2 regions of the Grylomicrobium aquisgranense genome follow, and region 1 is predicted to be linked to the other one. Evidence: predicted binding sites of a transcription regulator. Region 1 holds the regulator's gene; the other holds the start of a gene.
The links. The regulator HrcA, encoded in region 1, represses chaperone genes, less so after heat shock. The targets are predictions, from matches to a motif close to TTTTAGCACTNNNNNNNNNNNAGTGCTAAAA.
Positions count from the first base shown of each region.

Region 2: the regulator HrcA is predicted to act here: its motif matches at 2,094-2,124, upstream of MOZ60_RS10735 (Hsp20/alpha crystallin family protein).

Region 1 is NZ_JALBUR010000007.1:66,436-74,435, forward strand. It holds gene MOZ60_RS04375 (ATP-dependent Clp protease ATP-binding subunit) at 1-806, opposite strand, end outside; gene dnaJ (molecular chaperone DnaJ) at 849-1,997, opposite strand; gene dnaK (molecular chaperone DnaK) at 2,084-3,919, opposite strand; gene grpE (nucleotide exchange factor GrpE) at 3,941-4,543, opposite strand; gene hrcA (heat-inducible transcriptional repressor HrcA) at 4,540-5,586, opposite strand; gene rsmD (16S rRNA (guanine(966)-N(2))-methyltransferase RsmD) at 5,729-6,322, opposite strand; gene MOZ60_RS04405 (FtsW/RodA/SpoVE family cell cycle protein) at 6,319-7,533, opposite strand; gene def (peptide deformylase) at 7,658-8,000, shown strand, end outside.
Region 2 is NZ_JALBUR010000047.1:1,012-9,011, reverse strand. It holds gene MOZ60_RS10745 (MFS transporter) at 1-493, shown strand, start outside; gene MOZ60_RS10740 (S10 family peptidase) at 490-1,944, opposite strand; gene MOZ60_RS10735 (Hsp20/alpha crystallin family protein) at 2,177-2,578, shown strand; gene MOZ60_RS10730 (Hsp20/alpha crystallin family protein) at 2,628-3,047, shown strand; gene MOZ60_RS10725 (hypothetical protein) at 3,451-3,984, shown strand; gene pepT (peptidase T) at 4,146-5,387, opposite strand; gene mgtE (magnesium transporter) at 5,662-7,065, shown strand; gene MOZ60_RS10710 (transglutaminase-like domain-containing protein) at 7,355-8,000, opposite strand, start outside.

The DNA of each region.
Region 1 (8,000 bases):
TTGCCGTTAGCCTTCTGCACAGCCTTGAGAACGCCCTTGAGACGCTCCTCGAATTCGCCTCTGTACTTGGCACCGGCAATCAGGGCACCCATGTCCAGTTCAATCAGCTGCTTGTTGCGTAATCCCAGCGGGACATCGCCGCGCATGATCCGCCATGCAAGACCTTCTACAATCGCAGTCTTACCAACACCAGGCTCACCGATCAGAATCGGGTTGTTCTTGGTTTTGCGGGAAAGTATTTCAATGACCCGGCGGATTTCGTCATCTCTGCCAATGACAGGATCAATCTTGCCGTCACGGACATCCTGGACCAGGTCATGGCCGTATTTCTTCAAAGCATCCAGCTGTGCTTCATTTGATTTGTCATCCATCTTGACGCCTCCTCTGCGGTCCTCTTCGGCTTTCTCGATCTGTGAGACCGTGAAGCCGAACTGCCGCATCAGCTGTTTGGCAATCGGGGCACTGGACTGGAAGATACCAATCAGCAGTGCTGTCTCGCTCATGTAAGTATCGCCCTCCTGCTTCATCCAGGCATTGGCTTTGGCATCCGCTTCTGCCAGATACCTGCTCAAAGAGGGCTGCGTTCCTTCCGCACTTGGAAGGTGTGAGATTTCATCATTGACTCTTTCCAGCATCTTAGTCTTGTCAACGCCAAGACGCTCAAAGATGCCATCCAGACCATTGTCTGACAGCATCGCTGCCAGGACATGCTCACAGCACAGTTCACTGTTATTCTTCTGCTGAGCCAGTGTAACCGCATTGGAAATAATAGTCTGCAGCTGTTCTGTCATCTGATCGATATTCATATGCACTCACCTCCCTGCTAAATATTGAAGAGATGTTATAGATCAGGAGAAGTTCTTCTTGAACCGCTGCCACATGGTTTCACCCTGGCCGCTGTCCTGAATGTCTTTCAGTTCCTGATAGAGTTCTTTTTCGCGCTTTGTCAGCGTGCGGTCAATCTGTACTTTGACAGTGCAGATCTGATCGCCATTGCGTCCGGTGCGCAGATCCGGCACGCCTTCCCCACGCAGTCTCAGCTGGGCGCCATTCTGCGTGCCGGCCGGAATCTTCATGGTCACTTCACCACGGATGGTCGGTACATCCAGTGTGCAGCCCAGTGTGGCATCAACGGCACTGACCGGAATGTCCAGATAGATGGTCTTGCCATCACGGACAAACTTGTCATGCGGCAGTACATTGATCTCAATGTACAGGTCGCCATTCGGGCCGCCGTTGGTACCGCGCTCGCCCTTGCCGGCAATGCGCAGCTGCTGGCCGCTGTTGATGCCTGCAGGAATCTTGACATCAACAGATACACGCTTGTGAAGATAGCCGGCGCCATTGCACTTCGGGCAGTAGCGGCGGATCTTCTTGCCGGTGCCATGGCATTCCGGGCATTCGGATTCTGTCTGCATGATGCCCAGCATCGTTCTCTGCTGGGTAACCACACGGCCCAAGCCATGGCAGCGGGGACAGGTATCGATGTCGCTGGGACTGGCAGCGCCAGTGCCGCCGCAGGCATCACACTTTTCATCCACGGATATATTGATCGTCTCGGTCTTGCCAAAGCATGCGTCCATGAACGAAATGTTCATGCGCATGAACTTGTCTTCACCCTTGCGCGGTCCCTGGGAGGCACGTCTTGAGGATGAGAAGCCGGAGCCCATGCCGCCGCCAAAGAAGCTGGAGAAGATATCGTTGAGGTCATCAAAGGAGCCGCTGCTGAAACCGCCCATGTTGCCAAAACCACCGCCTGCTGCGGCCTGCGGGTCTACACCTGCAAAGCCGAACTGGTCATACTTGGCACGCTTGTCGGCATCGCCGAGCACCTCATATGCTTCATTGACTTCCTTGAACTTCTCTGCGGCATCCGGTGCCTTGTTCAGATCCGGATGATATTTCTTGGCGAGCTTACGATAAGCGCTCTTGATCTCGTCTGCACTTGCATTCCTGGAGACGCCAAGTACATCGTAATAATCTCTCTTCTCAGCCATTAAACCAGCCTCCTTATATTCCTTTCATGCAACAGGATGCGGAGCGTATGCTGCCCCGCATCCTGTTTGCGTGTTTATCTTTTAGCTTACTTCTTTTCCTTGAAATCGGCATCCACAACATCATCATTGTTGTGATTGTCATTGTTGCTGCCGGCATTGCCGCTGGTCTGCTGGCCAGCCTGTGCATTACCCTGCTGCTGATACATAGCCTGGGCCATGTCGTTGGCTGCCTTTTCCAGAGCATCCAGCTTCGTCTTCAGGGTATCCATATCGTTCTTATCGATGGCTGCCTGCAGTTCATCTCTCAGCTTCTTGACTTCAGCCTTCTGTGCTTCCGTCACATTCGGATTGTTAGCCTTGAGGGTCTCATCAATCTGGCTGATGTAAGCTTCAGCCTTGTTCTTGGTTTCGATGTCAGCCTTACGCTTGTCATCTTCAGCCTTATGAGCCTCAGCATCCTTGACCATTCTGTCGATCTCTTCATCAGACAGACCGGAAGAGTTCTGGATGGTGATGGACTGCTTCTTGCCAGTAGCCTTATCTACAGCAGAGACATTGACGATACCGTTGACATCGATATCGAAGGTAACTTCAATCTGCGGAACGCCTCTTCTTGCCGGTGCGATACCGGACAGCTGGAAGTTGCCCAGTGTCTTGTTATCAGCTGCCATCGGACGCTCACCCTGCAGCACGTGGATATCTACAGCAGGCTGGTTATCAGCAGCGGTAGAGAAGATCTGGCTCTTGGATGTCGGGATGGTTGTGTTGCGCGGAATCAGTACGGTCATCACGCCGCCGAGTGTTTCAATACCAAGTGACAGCGGTGTGACATCCAGCAGCAATACATCCTTTGTATCACCGGAAATGACAGAACCCTGAATGGCAGCACCAATGGCGACGCACTCATCCGGGTTAACGGACTTGTTAGGCTCTTTGCCAAGCTCTCTCTTGACAGCAGCCTGGACAGCCGGGATTCTTGTGGAGCCACCAACCAGCAGAACCTCATCGAGGTCGCCTGCGGACAGCTTTGCATCAGACAGTGCCTGACGAACCGGTCCCATGGTTCTTTCAACCAGGTCTCTGGTCATATCATCAAACTGTGCACGTGTCAGCGTCGCTTCCAGATGCAGCGGGCCTTCCGGACCGGCACTGATAAACGGCAGGGAAATCTGTGTCTGGACCATGCCGGACAGATCCTTCTTAGCCTTTTCAGCAGCTTCCTTCAGTCTCTGCAGAGCCATCTTGTCGGCCTTGAGATCGATGTTGTGCTCCTTCTTGAAGTTGTCAGCCAGCCAGTCAATGATCTTGTTATCGAAGTCATCGCCTCCCAGATGGGTATCACCAGCTGTGGCAAGTACTTCGTATGTGCCATCGGCAATATCCAGGATGGAAACATCGAAGGTGCCGCCGCCAAGGTCATACACAAGGACTTTCTTTTCTTTGGATGTATCTTTGCCTAGTCCGAATGCCAGAGCAGATGCAGTCGGCTCATTGATGATACGCTTGACATCAAGGCCAGCGATCTTGCCGGCATCCTTGGTTGCCTGACGCTGGGCATCATTGAAATATGCAGGTACGGTGATGACAGCTTCTGTCACCTTCTCACCCAGGTAACCTTCCGCATAATCCTTCAGATAGCTCAGGATCATTGCGGAGATTTCCTGCGGTGTGTACTTCTTGCCTTCCAGCTCAACGGTCTCATTTGTGCCCATCTTTCTCTTGATGGAGTAAACCGTGTTCTTGTTGGTGATCATCTGTCTCTTGGCAGCATCACCAACAATGATTTCACCATTCTTGAATGCGACCACGGACGGTGTTGTTCTATTGCCTTCCGGGTTTGTAATAACTTTCGGCTCTTTGCCTTCCATGACAGCTACGCAGCTGTTCGTTGTACCCAAATCAATACCAATGATCTTGCTCATATTTCTCCTCCTAATGATCAGTTACTCACTGACCTTCACCATCGCTGCTCTCAGCAGCCGATCCTTCAGTTTGTATCCCTTTTGCAACACTTCGACAACCATGCCAGGTTCAACGCCATCGACATGTTCGCTCATGATCGCCTGATGCCAGTTGGCATCAAACGGTTGATTCAGACACGCGATCTCACTGACTCCCTCAGCTGCAAGTGCCGCGGCAAGTTTGTCATGGATCATCTGCACACCCTTGCGGTATGCTTCATCTTTGGTTTCCTGCGCCAGGGCACGCTCACAGTCATCCAGCACCGGTAATACCTGCAATGCAAAATCCTGAATCTTGTACTTGCTGAGCTGTTCAAATTCCTTGTTCAGCCGCTTGCGGGTATTTTCCGTATCTGCATATGCTTTTGCATACGCATTCTTGAGCTGGGCAACCTGCGTCTCAAGCTCGGCATTCTTTTTCTTCAGCTCTTCAATCTCCTTGTTCTTGTGATCAAAGATTGATTTGCTTTCCGTCTTTTTCTCTTCCTTCTTACCGGTTTCCGGTTTATGCTCGTTCTTCTCTTTTTCAGGCTTCTTTACTTCTTCCTGAGAAGAATGCTTTTCGTTCTTTACTTCTTCACTCATTTTTGATGACTGCTGCCTCCTTCATCTGAATCGTCATACATCTTTTCTATCAGCTTGGCTGCATACTGAATCATGGCCACAACCTTGTCATAATTCATCCGGCTCGGTCCCACGACCACCAGCCTGCCATGCTCACCGTCATGTACCTTGAATGGACTGGAAACCACGGCAACATCATCGATCCATGTCAGATGGGCGCCCTGCTGGGTAGTAACGGCAACGGCGTTTTTCTCATGGGGAAGCTGCCGCCAGGCATCTGAGGAAGAATCCTCAAGAAGGCCCATCAGCTTCTTCAGCTTGTCGATATCTTCGAACTCCGGCTGATACAGGATCCGGTCTTTGCCGCTGAAGTAGACGTTGTCACTGGCGAACTTCACAAATGCCTTGACGAATGCTGCGAACAGAATATCGTGCTTCTGGACATTGGAATTCAGCTCCGGTCTGACTTCCTTCATCCGCTCAGGAAGCTCATCGATCGGCACCCCGTGCAGTTCCCTGTTCAGGATGTCGGTGCAGCTTTCCATATCGGAGAATGGAATGTCATCGTCGAAGTGGAAATTCTTTGTCTCGGTATGGCCTGTGTTGGTAATGAATACTCCGACGCAGTTGCGCGGATCCACCTGGAACAGCTTGATATGTTCAAGCTGCTGTTCCGAGGAATCCGGGCCAATGGCACCGGCGGTCATATTGGTCATCTCGGACAGGATCCGGCATGACTGATGTACTGCTTCTTCGATGTTCATATTGGAGACATCGAAGGCACTGCTGATGGCAACTTCCATCTTCTTGTCCATCTGGGCTTCGTTGAGCAGATTCTCACAGTAGAACTTGTAGCCAAGCGTACTGGGGATTCTTCCGGAAGAAGTATGGGTCTTTTCCAGATACCCCATCTCTTCCAGAGCCTGCATATCATTGCGAATCGTCGCTGATGAATACGAGAGATGATACTTCTGCTGCAGCGCCTTGGAACCAACTGGCTCAGCTGTCTTGATATATTCATCTACAATCGCTTTGAATATTTCAATTCTTCTTGGCGTCAGCACCTTGCATCCCTCCTTTAGCACTCTTTCCTGTTGCCTGCTAGTATGGTACATCCACCTGTTAGCACTGTCAAGGATAAAGTGCTAATTCTTTCCAGTTTTTCATTTTTCTTCCTTGTATATGAAAAGCAGGACCGGAATCCCTTCATTCCTGTCCTGCCTGTTCACTGCGTTCTTCTGGATGGCTCTGCTCAAACCGGTAATATGTGATCTTCATGATCCCATATACTTTTTCTTTCTGATACTGCAGCGGTCCAAACGCCTGCGTATAGTTTTCTTCTTTCTTTGCCTCGATAACCACCCTGGCGCCATTCTTCAGCATCCCATGTTCAGCAAGGTACGTCATGACTTCCTCATTGTGCTGTTTTTCATAGGGCGGATCCAGATAGACAAGATCAAACTGCATGCCCTCTTTTGCCAGCAGGGAAAGTGCCTTGCGGTCATTCATGGCAAGAAGTCTTGTCTGTTTCTGACAGCCAAGCAAGGCAATGTTCTTTCTGATGATTTCTGCTGCCGCATGGCTCTGGTCCACCAGGACTGCCTGGTTCATACCTCTGGAAACTGCCTCCAGACCGATGGCACCGCTGCCTGCGTATAAATCAAGCATCGTGCCGCCGTCAAACATGCCGCCAAGCGCTGAAAAGACAGCTTCCTTGACTTTATCAAGGGTTGGCCGGGTCGCCTGTCCTTTTAATGTCTCCAGGCGGCGGCTGGCATAGGTGCCGGCAATGATTCTCATTGCAGATCACCTCTGCGGTAGGATGCGATGACTGATTGAGAAAGGCCGATGGAAAGCATGAAGGACATTGCGGAGGAGCCGCCGGCAGACACCAGCGGCAACGGAATGCCTGTCAAAGGAATCAAACCGGAAACACCGCCGACATTCAGGAATATATGCAGCATGAAATACATGGCTGTGCCCACTAAGACAATGCGGCCGGCTTCGGACTTCATCTGTTTGGCATACCAGAGCAGACGGTAAATGATGATGGCATAAATTGCCATCAGAATAACAAAGCCGGCAAAGCCAAGCTCCTCAACAATAATACCGAGGATATAGTCGTTATTGGCTTCCGGAAAGTTCATGTATTTGCGCACAGAACGGCCAAGCCCCCTGCCAAACAGGCCGCCGCCTGACATGGCAACCAGTGACTGAATGAGCTGATAGCCGCTGCCATAGACATCCGCAAACGGATTGATGGCAGACAGGAACCGATTTTTCTGATAGGTCTTAAACGGCAGTGCTTCCACCAGATGTTCTCCCTGGGGAGAAAGGACAAAAACAGCCAGAACAATAAGACCATAGAAGAGCCCGCGCAGAATATTTTGTGCTTTTTTCAGCTTTGGATTGCGGGGAATCAGGAAGCAGATGCAGAAGATCATGAACTGCACGGACATGGTGCCGAAGTCTTTCTGAATAATAAGGATAATGAAGCTCATGATGAAGCAGATGATCACCGGCCTTTTGACCAGTTCCCAGAATTTTTCATTCCGGGTACGCCGGTCACCCAGATGTCCTGCGACAACAAGGAAAGTTGCGATCTTGGCAAATTCGGATGGCTGAATGGTAATGCCGACGCCCGGGATACGGATCCAGGCATAGGAGCCGTTGGCACCTGTAAAAGCACGGGTAGACAGCAGCAGAATATACAGCGTGATGATGCATACGGAAAAGCCGTTGCCATGGAGCTGGGAAAGGCGGAAATTCCGTGAGGCAAATGCCATCAGAAAGTACCCCATCATCACAAAGATGAGCTGCTTGGCAATGGTGAGCATCAATGTCTTGGGTGCTCCAACGGTTTCACCCATTGTGGCACTGCCGATCATGACAACGCCGAAAAAGGCCAGCAGCATTAATGTGACATGGATGACGGGGTCATGCCCTTTTGCCATCCGGAATGGATTGCTCAGCCGCTTTGTCTTGTGGATATCCTGTGTCTGTACTGTCATGGATACGATTTTAGCATATTTTGTCCCTTTCGAAAAAAAAGCCGGATGGTTAAGCGGTTTCAGCACTGCTTTCAGCTTTACAAGAAGGCTTTGGTTCACTATCATAACAACCGAGGTAAACAAGATGCTTATTAATAATGATACGATCATCAAGGATGACAATCCTTTGATCCGCCAGAAGAGTGAGCCTGTAGAGCTGCCTCTTTCTGATGAGAACAAAGCGATTCTGCGCGACATGCTCAAGTATGTCGAAGATTCTACCAATGAAGAACTGGCTGAAAAGGAAAACCTGCGGCCGGCGGTTGGCATTTCCGCGATTCAGATCGGTATTCCCCGCCAGTTAACAGCGGTGGTTGTGCCGGATGTTGACAAAGATGGCAATGAGATCCAGTGGAAATTCATGCTGGCCAATCCAAAGATTGTTTCTTCCAGTGTGCAGCAGGCTTTCCTGCGCTCAGGTGAAGGCT
Region 2 (8,000 bases), on a different contig from region 1:
GGCAGTGATCATCCTCTTTGCCAGCATCTGCTCTCTGGCAGTTGGCAGACTGGTGGACCGCTATGGCAAACGCACACTTGCTTTCATCAGTGTATCTCTTTACTGCATCGGTTTGTTTGCGGCAGGTTTTCTGACATCTGTGATTCCATTTATCATTGCCGGCATCATCATGATGACAGGCTATGTATCCATTCTGATCTTATTCTCCAGCGCCATTCGTGATGAGACGCCGGTCGATCATGTCGGCATGTTTCAGGGAATCCGCCTGCTTGCCTATGTACTTGTGCCGATGATCATCGGACCGATGATTGGCAGCGGCCTGATCAATGCGGTCAGTACACAGACGTATGTCAATTCCTATGGAGAAACCGTACTCTTACCAGTTGGCGTTCTGTTTACAGCAAGTGCTGTTGTGGGGCTGCTGCTGTACTTCTTTGCATTCCGTTTTCCAAAACAAACAAAAAAGGCGGCAGATGCCGCCCGTAAAGCTTAGTGATTGGAAGGATCCTTACCCTCGATGAAGGCTCTGACATCACTTGCCAGTGCATGGACATTATCCTCACCAAGGTAAATCATATGGCCTGATCCATAGCCCTTCCAGAACGTTTTGTCCTTGGGCAGATGGTCATGGTCAAGGGTATGGAAGACAAAGCCAAACTCCGTGCACAGATCAAACCAGCCATTGGCAAAGAAGGCACGCATGCCTGGTCTGCGGTCCATGGCTCTGCGCAGCTGTTCACCGGTTGTGCCCATTGGTGTTTCCTTGTCCCAGTTTTTCCAATAGTTGGCAAGCTGTACATAGGTACGGTCGAGCTTGACATTGAGTCTTGGCAGAACATCGCCGGTCAAGGCAGCATAGAAGTAAGCATCATAGCGGTCTGCTGTGGCATCATCTTCTTCGCCTTTATTGCGCTCTTCCAGCTGTGGCAGCAGCAATGGTCTTGTCACACGGCCGTCATAGCGGGATACGGCCTTGCCGTCTTTGCGGCATACTTCCGAGCGGAAATCATCATCGCCGATACGCAGATCACGTGCTTCCAGATATTCTCTGGATACACCGGTGTAATAGCAGACCTTTTCAATGATCTGCTCTTTTTCTTTGTCATCCAGGGATTCACCTTTGTAGAGTGCCAGCAGGTAATCATGATCCGCGAAGGCTTTGGCTTCTTTGACAAACTCTTCAACAGACTGGTCTGTTGGATGATGGTGATACCAGTTGACAGCGGCATAGGTAGGGAAGCCGATGATACTGGATTCTACCGGCATACCCTGGCCGAAGTACTGCCCGCATGTGATGGTATTGCCGATCATGACAACGCCGTCAAAGGCGATGCCATAGGCACGCTCTTTGCCTTCACTTGCCGCAATACCAACGGCGGTTGCGGTTCTTGTGCAGCCATAGCTTTCCCCAACCAGATACTTCGGCGAAAGACCGCGGTTGTACTTCCGGCACCAGAGCTCAATGAAGTTCAGCAGTGCTTCGGCATCCTGCTCAATGCCAAAGAAGTCTTTCTTTTTATCCTGGTTCAGCAATACACCATAACCGGTGCCAACCGGATCAATCAGAACGAGATCGGCAATGTCCAGCAGGCAGTCCGGATTGTCGATGACTTTCCAGGGACCGAATGCGGAAGGACGGTCAGGCTCACCATAGCTGACTCTGCGTACACCCAGGAAACCAGTATGGACATACATGGAAGAGCTGCCAGGGCCGCCATTGTAGCCAAAGATCACCGGTCTGGTGCTGGCATCTTTGACATCAGAACGAAAATAGGAATACGAGAAAATAGATGCGACGGCTTTTCCTTCAGAATCATAGAAGACATTGTCTTCAGATACAGTCTTGTAAGGAATCTTCTTGCCATTGAGTTCAATGGAACCTTCGGAAGTGAAGCGGGCAGGCTTGAAATCATCCTGCTTCATGCTTTCAGTCTGATACAACATATCTTGCCTCTTTTCTATGGGCTTCATTATAGCAAAGCGGGCAACAGAATGGAAAAGATACGATTTAGCAGTTAGAACATTTAAATGCTAGAAATAAAAATACGTAACATGAAATAGAGATTTGAAATACTAGCATAAATAATAATAAAAATTAGCACTTTACTATTGACAGTGCTAAACAAGTGATTACTATTATGGGTGTAAGAGGTGAGAGCCTCAGGGAGGTAATAACATGAGATACGCACCTGAAAGAAGTTTGTTTGAAGATATGTTCAATGAGTTTGGCCTGAATTCCACAGGTCTGATGAGAACAGATGTCCATAAGAAGGATGGCAGCTACAGCTTAGAGGTTGAGCTGCCGGGATATCACAAGGATGATATCAGAATTTCTCTGTACAATGGTGAGCTGACGATCCGTGCACAGCGCAATGAGAGCAAAGAAGAGAAAGATGCCAAGGGTGAAGTCGTTCATTCCGAGCGCAGCTATGGTGCCGTGAGCAGAACGTTCTATGTCGGTGATCATGTGAAGGAGAGCGACGTACATGCGTCCTATAACAACGGTATTCTGACTGTGACGGTTCCTTCCGCTGAGAAGAAAGAAGCCGAAGAGAAGAAGTATATTGATATCCAGTAATCAGCAAACTGAAGTTTGATCAGTAAAGGAGATGATTGCAATGAGGTTCATGCCGGATGTGAGAGATGATTTTGATCTGTTTGATGATGTCTTTGACAATGGGTTTGATGTTCCGATGTTCAATCAGGAGCCTGTGCTGAAGACAGACGTGGTTGAGAAAGACGGCAAGTATATCATGAAGACAGATCTGCCGGGCTTTGCAAAGAATGATGTCAAGGTAACACTTGAGAATGGCACATTGAGCATTCACGCTTCCCGCCATGAGAACAAGGACGAGAAGGACAAGAAGGGCAAGGTGCTGCGCCGTGAGAGAAGATACGGTTCCTACAGCCGCAGTTTCTATGTAGGCAATCAGGTGAAGGATTCCGATGTGAAGGCAAACTACAACAATGGTGTACTGACCATTGAGCTGCCTGCCAAGGAAGACAAGAAAGAGATCCCTGAAAAGAAGTACATTGCCATTGAATAATGGTATTTGCAAAGTGCCATACGTCCACACAAGGGACGAAAGGATCTGCCCCTGAGGCAGTAAGACATACAAATGAAGGTGTTCTGGATGATTTTCCGGAACACCTTTTGTTGTTATGAAAAATGGTGCAGCAGTCCTGGCGTTCAAAAAAAGGCTGTACGAAATATTCCTGACAGCGCAGCTATCATGAAATAGCAGTCTGTTGACTGCAAAACATGATATGTCGATTGTTTCTTATTAAATGTAGTCAATAGAATTTCTCAAAGTGAAAATTCAAATTTCCGGCAGGTGTACAAAGTGTCTGCTTTGAAATGATAAGTGCATGATACTATTTTGACAGAGGCAGTATCGATTATTCAGCAACAGTCAAATGATGCACTGATGAAAGGAAATATACTCTGACATGAAAAAACGATGGATTCGCATTGCGGTTATTTCGCTGCTTGTTCTTGCCTGTGTTTTCGCGGTAAAGCAATTCTTCTTTGACAGCTGGATCAGGTTTGTTAAGCCGGCAGCGGATGTGCCTGTTTCTGAAAATATGACGTATCATGTGCATCTGTCACGCTTTTTGCCAGGGAAAATTCAACTGACACAGTATTCTTATCTTGAGAATGAGTGGGAAAAGACGAAAACAGTTATGGTTGATGTTGATCAGCGTGATGTGATGCTTCATGTGGAACCGGATTCGGAAAAAACCGTTTCTGTATTTGTGGATGATGAGAAAGCTGCTTCCTTTGGTCCAATAGATCTGCCCAGGATAAGGGTACAGCTGCTGCTTCAAAACAGCCGGCATCTGAAAGTGGGAAAGGAACAGAACTTCTTTGCTGTTGGCAATGCGCATGATCCTTTTAAAATCACCTATGATAACAAAACACTGATCCCCGGCAACATTGAAACAGGTATGATTCTGTCAATCATGCTTGTTGATAATAATTAAGGGAGCTGCTGTATTAGACAGCTTATCGGTGATCTGAGCTTTTCAGAATTGACTGAGGATTGATTAATATCCATTTGGAGTAATACCAAAAAAGAGGCCATGGCTGATGACAGCTATGGCCTTTTAAAACGCTCATGAATTGCAGCAGGATGAATACAGGCTTATTTCTGCTTGCTGTAGAGATCGGCCAGATTGAGCAGAATCTCAACATTCTTTGACATGGACTGTACCGGTACATACTCAAAACGTCCATGGGCATTTTCATATCCAGCGGAAAGGTTAGGACATGGCAGACCGCGCCATGACAGTGCAGAGCCGTCCGTGCCGCCGCGGAAGGCCACCTTATGCGGGGTGATGCCAGCCATTTCAATGGCTTTGACCAGGTTTGGAATCATGAACGGAACTTTCTTAATGGCTTCGCCAAGATTGCGGTACTGGATGGAAATCTTAATGGATGCGGCATTATTGCCATATCTTCTGTTGATTTCTTCCGTGATCTTTTTCAGATAGTCATTTCGCTGATTGAAGATTTCGCTGTCATGGTCACGTACAATCATGGTCAGTACAGCATGTTCACAGGTTCCGTCAAAGGAAATCACATGGTAGAAGCCTTCTCTGCCTTCGGTGTACTGGGGCTTTTCAAACTTCGGCAGCATGCCCATGAACTCTGCACCCATATCCACGGCATTCTTCATGATGCCTTTGGCAGTGCCGGTATGAACAGATAAGCCAGTAAAGGTGACAATTGCTTCGGAGGCATTGAATGTTTCATCTTCATAATAACCGCAATAGTCGCCATCCAGTGTATAGGCAATCTTTGCCTGAAATCTGTTTAAATCCAGATCTCTGGCCAGACCGCCGACTTCTTCATCCGGCGTAAAGGCAAAGGCAAGCAGATTATGCTTTCTTTCCGGATGATTGACGAGGTATTCAATCATGGTCATGATCGCTGCAATGGATGCTTTGTCATCACCGCCCAGCAGGGTGGTGCCATCTGTCAGAACAAGATCCTGATGAATGTAGTTTTTCAGATTGGGATAGTCAGATACCTTCATGACGATATTCTTTTCTTTATTCAGGACAATGTCTGAACCATCATAATCCTCAAACACCCATGGCTTTACATTTTCACCAGAGGCATCCGGGGCAGTGTCCATGTGTGCCACAAAGCCGACTGGCATGCCTTCCTCTGTATTTGCCTGCAGCCACGCATAGACGACACAGTGCTCTTTGTCATAGTACGTATCCTTGACACCAATGTCCTGCAGTTCCTGATACAGCATCTTTGCCAGGTCAAACTGGCATGGCGTACTGGGGACTGTGCCGGTATGGTTTGCCGATTGTGTATTGACTTTTGCATAGCGGATCAGCCGTTCTTTTACTTTTTCATCAAATGTATTCATTTTCTTTCTCCTGCCTGCCATTATACACACAATTTTTTATCGCCAGGAGTCAATTCAGGGGTGAAATCCGACCGCGGTCAGAATAAAATGTATCTGAGAAGTGAAAGGGGTGGTTTTGCATGGATAGTGGTGCCGGTCACGAACGAAGAAGGCAGAAAATAAGCACACGCTCCTCAGACCACCCGAATTTCTGATCACATGACAATACGTGTCTGAAGCGCTGTGCCGGTTTTCTGTATGCATGCAGTACATGAATACAGGAGGAAAAAGAATCATGGCAGGAGCTGTAAAAGAAAAAGATAATGAAATGACAGCTGTGCAGTCGATTGCTCAGCTGGTCCGCAGCGGTCTTTCTCCAAAGGTGATCAACGAGAGACTGGATGACTATCACGCCAATGATATTGCCGATGCGCTGGATATTCTGCAGCCCAATGAAAGGGCTATTCTGTATCGGCTGATGGACGTTGACAGTCTGTCAGATGTGATGGAGTATTCGGATGATGCGGATAAGTATCTTGAAGAGATGAATCCGCGCAAGGCTTCGGATATTCTGGCTCACATGGAGCCGGATACAGCCGTGGATTTACTGAAGAATACAGATTCACGTTCCAAGGTTGTCTGGCTGGAATTGATGGATGAGGTGCACCGCAACAATATCCAGCGGCTGGCATCGTATGATGAAGATACCATTGCATCCCGTATGACAACCAACTTTGTAACATTGTCTTCCTCACTTTCCATCAAGGAAGCAATGAGTTCTCTGGTCAGGCAGGCGGAGGATCATGACAACATCTCACAGCTGTATGTCGTAGATGAAAAGGGTATCTACTATGGTGAGATTGATCTGAAGGAATTGATTCTGGCCCGCCAGGATGAGAAGCTGGAAGATATTGTTGTGACAGAGTATCCGTATGTGTATGCGGATGAAAGGATTGAAGACTGTCTGGAAAAACTGAAGGATTATTCCGAGGAATCCATTCCGGTACTGTCAGATGAAAACAGAATTCTTGGTGTGATTACTTCCCAGGATGTGGTTGAAGTTGTCGATGATGAGATGGGTGATGATTATGCCAAGCTCGCTGGTTTGACCGCTGAGGAAGATCTGCGGGAACCGCTGAAGGAATCTGTGCATAAACGTCTGCCATGGCTGGTATTACTGCTGGTGCTTGGTCTGTTTGTATCAAGTGTTGTTGGTCTGTTTGAGACCGTTGTAGCTACTCTGCCAATGATCATGAGCTTCCAATCCATGATTCTGGATATGTCCGGTAACGTCGGCACCCAGTCTCTGGCTGTAACCATCCGTGTATTGATGGATGAAAAGCTGACCGGCAAAGATAAGCTGCATCTTGTCCTGAAGGAAATGCGCTGCGGCCTTGTCAATGGCATGATCCTTGGTGCTCTGGCCTTTGTTGGCGTCGGTATCTTTATCATTCTCTTCAAGCACTATACACCGGCTCATGGCTTTGCCATCTCCGGCTGTATCGGTATTTCTCTGATGGTGGCAATGCTGATCTCCAGTGCGGTTGGTACAGTAATCCCGCTGTTCTTCAAGCAGATCGGTGTTGACCCGGCCGTTGCGTCCGGACCGCTGATCACAACGGTGACCGACCTGGTTGGTGTTGTGACATACTATGGCCTGGCATGGCTGCTGTTGATTGAAACCATACATGTAGCATAGAAAAGAGGCTACTGGGAAACCTGAAGCTGGAAAGCTTAAAGGTTGCAGCCTCCTTTTTTGTTTCTCACCTCATATACACTTAGCATTGCACCTATAAATAGAAGGGGGTTCACTTCAATGAAAGCTCGTATCTATGCATCTTTTTGAGATCTCCATACAAGCACTGCAAAGACTTCTGTCAGGATATTGCAGAATAAAAAACACTCGCCGCATTTTGAAACGAGTGTTCTTGGGTTAACAGTCAATGCTATCCGTTAACTTACTGACATTGGATCTTCTTCCGCTGTTTTTATTTGCGGGTGAGCTTTTCCATGGCAATGACTGTCTTGGTGGATTCCAGTTCATTACCGTGCAGGCCTCTGTCTTCATACTCAATCTCACCAGACTGATTGTCATAGGGGTCGCTGCGCCACCATTTCTTAGCTGGGTTGAATTCTTTCTGGAAGGCGTTGTTGGCAGCCATGCGGAAAGGATCTAGATTACCAAAGTAGAACTTCTGCCGTTTCAGATTTCCTACCCGGAAGGCAGAGCCGCCAAAGGAAGGATCCGCAAACAGCCACCCGTATGGCTTGATGTAGAACATGGCCCAGTCATGGTTGCCGGCACTGTCAGGGGTGACATAGAGACCGGACTGCCAGTGGGCAGGAATGCCTGCACAGCGGCAAAGCGTGATAAACAGCAGTGCCTTGACACCGCAGTCACCAATCCGCTGGGTGGCAGAGTATTCATTGATCAAACCCAGTGTCATGTATTCCCGCATGTAGGCATATGTAATGTTCTCCGTGCAATAGCGGTAGAAGTTCCATGCCTTGCGGTACGGATCTGTTTCATTGCCGGAAAGTTCTCTGCATAACGCTTTGATCAATGGAGAAAAGACAATCTGCGGCTGTTCTTCTTGGATATCAAAATCTGCAGTCTCTGTGCTGATGTGCTGA